2 regions of the Alkalihalobacterium sp. TH-98 genome follow, and region 2 is predicted to be linked to the other one. Evidence: riboswitches for the same ligand, from Rfam matches in the RefSeq annotation. Region 2 holds a riboswitch; the other holds the start of a gene.

Region 1 (5,440 bases), on a different contig from region 2:
TATGAAAAGATTGCAAACACGGTAACTAACCAGTTTATTTTACAATTTGAATTATTTGAAAAAGGGCTAAACCGTGATATTACAATGTTCTATAGTGAACCTTTCAATGTCATCCATGAGGTCATTGAAGAAGAACAACAAGATATTCAACAGAAAAAAAATACGTTAGAACGATTAAAAGCTAATCCAGAACAATATCTGGACCCTATCACTCTGTTTAAAGTAAGATTACTACAATACGAATGGATGCAAAAAGATCATTCTAAGAGCCCGCTACTCACCTAAGTAAACAATAAAGTTATGTAAATTATATTAATGAGGGTAAAGATTTATCCGGAGTTGCCACATGGCAACTCTGGTTTTTGCTTTGCTTAAAAAAGTTAATGTGAGTGACCAACGACAATAGGTCATCTTTTTTGACTAAAACATTACTTTATATAAAATTTTAAGCAGTCTCTAATTTAATCGCATAATTATAGTATAGGTAATCTTATGTTTTAATTCACATCATAAGTGGAAAACTAAATTATTGTAGGTTATAAATGAGTTTTTAACGTGTAGTTACGTGTGAAAGTTATATTTTATTTGATTTGTAAAGGAATGATCCTATGATTACATTGAAGTCTGAAAGAGAAATCAATCAAATGTTAGAAGCCGGCAAGTTGTTAGCGGCTTGTCATAAGGAAATTGCGAAGCTGATCCAACCCGGAATAACGACAATGGAGATTGATCAGTTTGTGGAAAATTTTTTAAAGAAAAATGACGCAACGCCTGAACAAAAAGGTTATAAAGGTTACCCCTACGCGACCTGTGCCTCAATAAACGATGAAATTTGCCATGGGTTTCCTCGAAAAACACCGTTAAAAGATGGAGAAATCGTTACGATTGATATGGTCATTAATTTAAACGGTGGATTAGCCGATTCAGCATGGACTTATGCAGTAGGAAATGTTTCGGATCAAACGAAAAAGTTAATGGATGTAACGAAGACCTCATTATATAAAGGAATTGAGCAAGCATTAGACGGTAATAGACTCGGCGATATTGGTCATGCTATTCAAACGTATGCTGAGGCAGAAGGGTTTTCGGTGGTTAGAGACTTTACAGGACATGGGATTGGTCCGACAATACATGAAGCTCCACAAATTCCACACTTCGGTTCACCGGGCAGAGGACCACGCCTAAAAGAAGGAATGGTCATAACGATTGAACCGATGATTAACGAAGGTACTTGGTATAGTCAAATGGACGATAACGGATGGACGGCAAGGACAGTGGACGGAAAATGGTCTGCTCAATATGAACATACATTAGCGATTACAAAAACAGGACCGAAATTACTAACATCACAAGAATAAACAAGTATTGACAATTTACCGTATTATGACTACTATAAATTCAAGTCATCGATTAATAGACTTCATCAACTTCATAAATGAAAATAGGTGCTAGATAAAAGCAAGACTGCTTTTACAAGCTTAATAGGGAAGTTCGGTTTAATGCCGGCACGGACCCGCCACTGTGTTGGGTATCAGTAGTTAGTACTACTGAAACTTTCAGATAGTCCACTGGGAAATACCTGGGAAGGAATGGAAGGAATACCCTAAGTCAGGAGACCTACCTATTTTAACATCACTGTTTGACCTACGGGGTTGTTAGGGAAGTGGTTAGAATGCGGAACAATTGTCTATATTTATTGACGTATTTTTTATCGGCTAATGTTCCACTAGTAATTTCTCGGATTATGATAAGCATCTCTGACCTCTTTTTAGGGCAGAGCTGCTTTTTTGTTTGATTACTTTTAGAAATTACATAGACATCTCACCTGTAACCTTTCCTGAAGGAAGATTAACGATGATCGTTCTTTTATAAAAAAGGCTGTTGTTAATTTGTTATTGAAGCTAGTTATGGACAACATGAATGAAAATGATAGTTTCATAGTATTTTTTTTGAAAATTTAAGCTGAATATTAACAATTAACAGCGCTAAAAAACTGGGGGTTACAGAATGGCGACATGGGATTTATCGGAGACAAAACAACATCTATTGATATGTAATGGTAGTAGTTGTAATAAGGCTGGAGCTGAGGATTTAACACAAGCAGTAAGGAGAGAGATTTCCGAACGTAATCTTGACGACGTGATCCATACGACACGAACGAAATGTAATGGGCGATGTCAGGATAAGTGTGTGTTAATTTCCTACCCACAAGGTATCTGGTATAAGGATTTAGCTCCACATGATGCACCTGATCTTATTAATTCCTTAGTAAATGATGCAAGAATGACAGATAAAATCAGCCATTGCTTTGATGGAAATGGATTTAGAAGGCACAATGATGTTCCTGTAGGAGAATTTAAAGACCGAGAACGTGTTAAAAAAGTATCTAAAAGTATTATAAAATAAATTTTTTTGAGTGGTGGTTTTTCATCAACTCCACAGTTTTTATTAAATAAATAAGCAGTAAATTGGTAAATATAACATCGTCTAATCTGAATTTAATAAGCTAGGGGAGACATAAATGCAATCAGAGATGGTGTTGTATCGTAAAAGGGCAAAGAAAGTGGATTTGCAAATATTTTGTATAATATTAATGGCGATTTTCATTAGTACATCTTTTTCAACTCAAACATATGCACAAGAATCAAGATTACCAGAAGCACCTATTTTTATTGACAATCTGCCTGTAAAAACAAAGTACATTATGAGAGATGGTCAGTTGATGGTACCGTCCTTGTTCTTAAAACATACTGGGGTAAGGGTTGATTGGAATGAGGAGTATGGTTCTGTTGTTTTTAGCTATGGAGATATTCGCTTTGCGCTACCGGTTGGACAAAACTATTCAGATGATTTTGTCAGAGCGACAGGCCAATGGAAACGTCAACCGTTATCGACGCGAACGATAGAATTCGCTGGCGATATATTTGTGCCATTACTAGATGTTACCCGGAAATTTGGAATGAGAGCAACCTATAATCTACAACTCGAACGGACTTTCATTACGACGAATATTCGTTCAGCCCCTAATTTTATTTATCGTGGAGGTCCAGCAAGAAAACTAGTGGCTTTAACTTTTGATGATGGACCGGATGGATATTATACTCCTAAAATTTTAGACATCCTCAAAAGTAAACAAGTACCAGCTACTTTTTTTGTAATGGGTAAGCAAGTAGAAGCATTTCCAGATGTGATGGAACGAATCGTCAATGAAGGACATGGTATTGCCAATCATACGTGGAGCCATCCTGTACTCCCACGGCAAATGACGAGTAGAGTAATTGAAGAAATAAGAAAGACTCAAAATATAATGGAGAGAACGGTCGGCAGAAAACCAGATTTATTTCGTCCGCCATTTGGAGCAATAACCAAATCCGATGCACTTATTCTACATGAAATGGGCTTTCGAACGATTATGTGGTCTGTTGATACGCTTGATTGGAGCGGGTTATCAGGGGATGAAATCTTAGAAATAGTCCAGCGGGATATTTCACCGGGCGGGATAGTATTGCAGCATAACTTCCAAACAGATGCCCGTCTTCTTGATGGAACGGTAGAAGCGTTACCGATGATTATCGATGACTTAAGAACTAAAGGGTATCGATTTGTTACTGTTCAGACTTTATTATCACAGTAAATAAAATTGTGGTTGATATAGATAGTAAAGAATGGGTAACCTAAGAAAAACTAGTATAAATTCATCAAGTACCGGGGTATTGTACGTTAGACTTTCAAGATCCATCACAAGATTTAATAAACGTTAAGGGGGAACGGATTGATGTCACTTACTCCAGAAGAACGTATCCAACTACATGGATTTAACAACCTGACAAAATCACTAAGTTTCAATATGTATGATATTTGTTACACAAAAACAAAAGAAGAACGGGAAGCTTATATTGATTACATTGATGAGCAATATAACGCCGACCGTCTAACGAAAATATTGAAAAATGTTGCTGATATTATTGGGGCACATGTATTAAATGTTGCAAAGCAGGATTATGTACCTCAAGGAGCAAGTGTGACAATATTAGTTTCTGAAGGGCCGGTTGTCGAAGTGCCAACGGAATCGTCATTTGATGAGTCCCCAGGACCACTTCCAGAGGCAGTTGTAATGGGGCTTGATAAGAGCCATATTACAGTCCACACATATCCTGAGTTTCATCCAACTGAGGGAATTAGTACATTTAGAGCTGATATTGATGTTCAAACTTGTGGAGAAATTTCACCACTGAAAGCACTAAATTATTTAATCCATTCTCTTGAAACAGATATTATGACAATGGACTATCGGGTTCGTGGTTTTACAAGAGATATTGATGGAAATAAATTATTTATTGATCATGATATCAACTCTATTCAAAATTACATACCCGATGATGTGAAGCGTCTGTATGATATGATTGATGTAAATGTTTATCAAGAAAATCTTTTCCATACGAAATGTCGGCTTAAAGAATTTGACATTAATAATTATTTATTTGGATACACAAAAGAAAAATTAGACAAAAAAGATGTAGAAGAAATAACGGATAAACTAAAACTTGAAATGGATGAAATTTTTTATGGTAAAAATATTCACTTAGGTACACAGATTAGGGATTAATTTATTTGAGCAGAAAGAAGCTGATAAAGGCTTCTTTTTTGCTTTGTATAAGAACACTCTTAAAACATAAGTGAGTGAAAAGTGTATATACTCTTGAATTTCCTTAATTTTATTGATCAATTAAAACTATTTGAATATATATATTCATAATAGGTGCTGGAAAAATTTGTGTATAAAAACTATAAATATAGGAATGATAATGGGGAGAATAAGGAAAAGGAGATTCCCTTTATGAAAATTGAATTAGGAACTGAATATGAGATTACAGAAAAAAGGCAAGGCCATTTTAATTCAGCGAAGTCACTAACTGTCATTCGGCAAAATCGCAATATCGTTCAATTTACATTAGAAAATGGTAAAGGCCATGGTTCGATGCCTGTTGACCACTTATTATATCTTTTAAAGAAGAAGGACCTTTCACCGATACAGAATAAACGTCATTTATTAAGTAAAGATACTGAAGAGAAGATCGGATAATAATTGTATACAGCAGAAATGTTCTATATCCTTAGAACATTTTTTGTTTTTTTACAGCTAAATAATTCGTAATAACAAATTAAAGAATGATTATTAAAATGTTACCTTGTGTAAGGTTATCTCCTTTTGTTTTGTTTCAACTTAGGGGATAATAAGGGACAATATATAAAAAGCTTAGGTGAATAGAATGAAAATGTTATGTATTGATGGGGGCGGCATTCGCGGTGTATTCGCGCTTGCTATTTTACAAGCGGTTGAAGAAGAGTTTGATTGTGTGGTTGGGGATCTGTTTGATGCAGTTGCTGGGACAAGTACAGGAGCGATCATAGCTGCTTCCATTTCCTTGAAGAAAGAAAT
Region 2 (5,075 bases):
AGACTACAACAGCCTCTAAATATAAAATATCTCCTACCTTTGCAGAAGAAACAAAATTCACCCGATCAATGGATGCCGTTACGACAACATGCTTGCTGTGTTTCATCGCAGCAATAGCAGCTATTTCATCTATTTGCGATAAAACGGTCCCTCCAAAAATAGTCTCTAGATGATTTGTATCAGCAGGCAGGACTAACTTTGTTTGGACGGTCCTTGATACATCAGTCAATAAGGTTGTTTTCATTAAAATCACTCCAATGTATTAATAACAGCGAAATTTAATTTAATAGAAGCATTTTAAACCAAGTGGGCTAAAATGCTTCATAAATTTTATTAAACAGGTTGTTCTTGAACGCTTCGTAGCTTCCTAGTGGCTTCGACCATATTTTTTAACGATGCAATTGTTTCTTCTTCACGACGTGTTTTTAAACCACAATCAGGATTCACCCAAAACTGTTCTTTAGAAATAACTTCTAAGCTCTCTTCTAGGATCGTACTAATTTCTTCAACACTTGGGACACGCGGGCTGTGAATATCGTAGACACCTAACCCAATCCCAAGTTCATATGGATTTTGTTTTAGAGATTGTATGAATTCACCATGACTTCTTGATGTTTCAATTGAAATTACATCTGCATTAAGAGCACCTATTGGCTAAATAAAATCATTGAACTCGCAATAGCACATATGTGTATGAATTTGTGTTTCATTTTTCACACTTGAAGTCGCTAACTTAAATGCTTTTACAGCCCAATTTATATATTCATTCCAATTTTCTTTACGTAACGGTAACCCTTCTCGTAAGGCCAGTTCATCTACTTGAATGATAGAGAGTCCTGCTTCTTCAAGAGCATCTACCTCTTTTCTAATGGCCAAAGCAATTTGATAAGCTACTTGTTTACGAGAAATATCATCACGAACAAAAGACCAGTTTAATATTGTCACAGGGCCCGTTAACATTGCTTTGACATACTTAGAAGTTAATTGTTGTGCTTCTTTTATCTCTTTAACTGTCATCGGTTTAGTCCACTCGACATCACCATAGATAATTGGAGGTTTTACACAACGTGAACCATAGGATACGACCCATGCGTAGTCTGTAAAGGCAAAGCCTTCTAGCTTCTCACCAAAAAATTCGACCATATCTGTACGTTCAAATTCACCGTGGACTAAAACATCAAGTCCAATTTGTTCTTGAATTTGAATCCAGCGAGCTGTTTCACTTCTCACAAACTCTTTATAAGCTGAATCTGTAATTTCTTGATTACGCCATGCTGTACGTGTACGTTTTACTTGATCTGATTGGGGAAAGCTTCCGATTGTTGTTGTTGGGTAATCTGGTAACTTCATCGTTTCTTGCTGCAATGATTGACGTTCCTTATATCTCATTGGACGACAAAAATGCTCTGGCCTCACTTGTGCTACAAGCTCTTTTACACGTACATTATTTCGATCATCATGTTGAGCTAAAGCATCTGTAGCTAGCATAATTTCCGACACACTTTTTTTTCCCCGACCATTCTCTATCACGAATATAGGATGTGATATGAGTTAACTCCTTAATTTTTTCATCAGCAAATGACAAGGCATTGGTAAGAGTAGGGTCCAGCTTTTTTTCAGACTGTGTTGTTACTGGTACATGTTGTAAACTGCATGAAGACTGAATCCATGCTTCTTTTACACCACTTAAGGATAAAATGGCTTGGGTATTAGTTGCTTTTTCTGCTAAACTGGCCCGCCATATATCACGGCCGTTTATAATCCCAATTCCCAATACTTTATCTTGTGGAAAGCCATGTTTTCGAAGTGCGGTCATGTTTTCTTCAGCACCATGGATGAAATCTAGACCAATCCCTGCAACTGGTAATTTTGATAATTCTTCATACTCTGACAGTCCTTCAAAATAAGTTTGTAGCATAATTTGAACGTTAGGTACAATTTCTTCCAATTGTTTGTAAATTTGATGTACTAGTTTTACTTCATCTTTTGTTAAGGAAAGTACTAATGCTGGTTCTTCAACTTGAATCCAATTAGCACCTGCATCAACAAGTTGCTGTAAAACTTCCGCATATAGTGGTAGTTTGTGTTAAACCATTTTGTCATTTCACAAGCTACAACACTTTGTGATCCACGCGCCATTGCGTAATAGGTTGCTAGATCTACCTCATCGCCTCGCCAGTTATACCGGTTTGGTACTAAGCCAAACATTGCCGCTAGGTCAAGCATACGATCATAAAATGTAAAATCTCCTACAGTTAGTAATTCTATCCCAAGAGATTGCTGGCGCTTCAAATTATTTAAACGAATTTCTTTCATTTCTAAAACAAATTGTTCCTCTGATTTTATACCCTTCCAAAATGACTCTAAAATGCGTTTCCATTCACGTTTCTCACCTATATATGGGTAACCAACAGCCGTACTGATTAAATTCATATTCAATCCTCCTGGTAAATTTACATATTATAAAACGCAAAAAAACCATCTCCTAAATAGAAAATGGCTATACAATCAAGTTAAAGGGATGCTTAATAAAGAATGCTTAATCAGCATTGCTCTTAACTAGTTTGTCGTACAAATTGAATGTCACCACCTATTTCCACGTAGGTATTTGGTGTGTACTAGAGATAGGCAGGTCTCCTGGCTTATCATCAACGCTCCTCACACCTTCCCGTCACAAGACAGTGGTATTTGTGATTCACTCCGACATACAGTTGCGGGACAGCGACGGAATTTCACCGTTCTTCCCTTTTAAGCCAAACCGTGGTTTGGCACCAACTCTTACACTATATTTAATTTTTACTAACTATATCATATTCATTTTTCCAAGTATATAATTTCCTGAAAAAATAATTTTTTGTTTGAATGTCAAGCTTTAGAAATGACGGCGGCGAGAACCATAAACCACACCTCAATTCTTATCTAAATTGAATAACGCCATTGATACCTAACTATTTCAACTCTATCAACGCGACGGCCTCAACATGTGTTTTGATAGAATGATGATACTGAAACGCGTAAATATTGAACTCGCGTAAAAATGTACCCCCTATAATTATAAATAGCTTCTCGGAAATAAATTTTCCGTACCAGCTTTAGTCTTTCGACTAGGGATTTTTTATTGCTTCACCCCAAAACAGGAGTGCGAACAAACTTTCCTCTTGACGAACATTCGTTCCCTAAACAATTAAGTGAGGGTTTTTTCATCACTTAAAATGGGGGAACTATATGCTTACTAAGATTCGTACACATGATTCTTATCTTAATTTTGTAGTTGAACAGCTAGATTTACAATTCAATGACAAAACATTTTTAAAGGATTTTTACTCCTATCGCTTGGTGTTCTTTGGTTGATCTTACCGATGCTGGCACTCTTCTAAAACATCTCTATCCTCAATCCCAGAGGAAGGAAACCTCGTAATCCTTTTGATATGCTTCGCAGTTTAATGCTTATGCATCATCAAAAGATCACAAGTGTAGACCAATGGGTGTTCACCTTAAAAACAACTCCCATTTTTGCTATTCTTAGTGGTTTTTCTCCAGACGATATTCCTGGAGTCGGAACCTTTTATGACTTTTCCAACCGCCTTTTGCTAGCTTCAACTCCACATCTATCTCAAAAGAAGAAACGAAAGCTAAAGAAGCCAAGAAAGAAAGGGAAAAAGAATCAGAAACTTGAACTGAAAAAACCTAACGTTGTTCAGAAGCGCGTGAAACGTGCCTTACGAAACAAGAAAGTTCGATACACGCCTAATGCACATGATCAACTTCAAATCCTTTTTCAATCCTTGTTCGTCTATCAGTACGCATCAAAAGGTTTATTAGGAAACACGAATTCACTAAGCATTATGGCTGATGGATCTCCCGTAGTAACAGGAGGTCGACCTTATGGTAAGTTCCTTTGTGACTGCCGTAAACACGGCAACTGGAAATGCCAATGTCAACGACAATTTTCAGACCCTGATGCCGATTACGGCTGGGATAGTTCTCGTGAAAAATACTATTATGGTAGAAGTCTTTTCATGGTAGCTGCTTCGGATAGTCTTTATGATTTACCCATCTACCCAAGGCTCCATCGGGCCAGTAAACATGACTCCGTCTTGTTTGTGAGTACCTTCCATGAACTGAAGCATTGGTATCCAGATTGGACAATTGGAGAAGTCATCCTAGACTCAGCTTTGGATGCTTATCCCATCTATGATATGTTAGAGCACCATGATGTTTCTGCCATCATTGACCTCAATCCGAGGCGTTCGAAACAGTTCATCTACAATGAAATGGACATTAACTTAGACGGCGTCCCGGTCTGCCCTATCGGCCGAAAAATGCTCGATTGGGGAGTGGATTAGAAACGATATCGCCTTAAATGGCGCTGTCCAGCCGCAGTTGGAAAATGGAAATGTCCAACACCTTGTTCAGAATCTGCTTATGGACGGACTTTTTATACATCGACAAAGGATAACCCTCGTCTTTTTCCCTAGAGTCAAGCGTGATAGTAAGGAATGGTATAAGCGTTATGCTTTACGTACTGGGGTCGAGCGTTGTATCAAACGACAAAAGGTTGATTATCGTTTAGAGGATTCAAGAGGACGTAGTTCAAGACATTGGAATATTCGAAGTTACATCATCGGCATGTGCCACCATGCCGATGCGTGCTTCAAGGAAGCAAAAAAGAATAATTTTTTTAGCCTCCATCAAGGAATTAAATCTCTTTTGTCCCTATAACCTCATCTTAAAGTGCAAATTTTTAAAAATCCACTACCAGTGGTTTATTTGATATGCACTTTTTTTTTTGAAAATGGCTGTGAAAATTCCAATTAATCCTCTAGAAACTTGCTTTCATCCCCCATCAGACCCAAAATCAGTTACTTAATTTCCGAGTCTCTATTATAATAAATCAAATTAAATTCCACTCGTGTTTATTAGTTGTTTTATGTTCTTTCAGTAATATGAACGTTACATATTACTGAAAATCAATAATGTTATAATACGTTTAAAATAACAATAATAAGATTGAACTAACTTTTTAGAATTCTATAGTGATTCATTGTTATATTCAATAAACCCTATATACATCT

What was found. A riboswitch is a leader RNA that binds a small molecule or an ion and turns the genes downstream of it on or off. The one in region 2 is predicted to bind cobalamin.
Region 1: another riboswitch for cobalamin. It lies ahead of AC2VNP_RS13730 ((2Fe-2S) ferredoxin domain-containing protein); the one in region 2 lies ahead of metE (5-methyltetrahydropteroyltriglutamate--homocysteine S-methyltransferase).

What each region holds. Positions count from the first base shown of each region.
Region 1 covers NZ_JBYCKM010000038.1:72,274-77,713, reverse strand. The annotation lists gene AC2VNP_RS13740 (GTP-binding protein) at 1-285, shown strand, start outside; gene map (type I methionyl aminopeptidase) at 609-1,358, shown strand; cobalamin riboswitch at 1,427-1,639, shown strand; gene AC2VNP_RS13730 ((2Fe-2S) ferredoxin domain-containing protein) at 2,008-2,406, shown strand; gene AC2VNP_RS13725 (polysaccharide deacetylase family protein) at 2,522-3,634, shown strand; gene speD (adenosylmethionine decarboxylase) at 3,776-4,606, shown strand; gene AC2VNP_RS13715 (hypothetical protein) at 4,838-5,083, shown strand; gene AC2VNP_RS13710 (CBASS cGAMP-activated phospholipase) at 5,271-5,440, shown strand, end outside.
Region 2 covers NZ_JBYCKM010000020.1:66-5,140, reverse strand. The annotation lists gene AC2VNP_RS07795 (acyl-CoA thioesterase) at 1-244, opposite strand, end outside; partial or broken gene metE (5-methyltetrahydropteroyltriglutamate--homocysteine S-methyltransferase) at 334-2,433, opposite strand; cobalamin riboswitch at 2,611-2,791, opposite strand; gene AC2VNP_RS07785 (transposase) at 3,429-4,346, shown strand.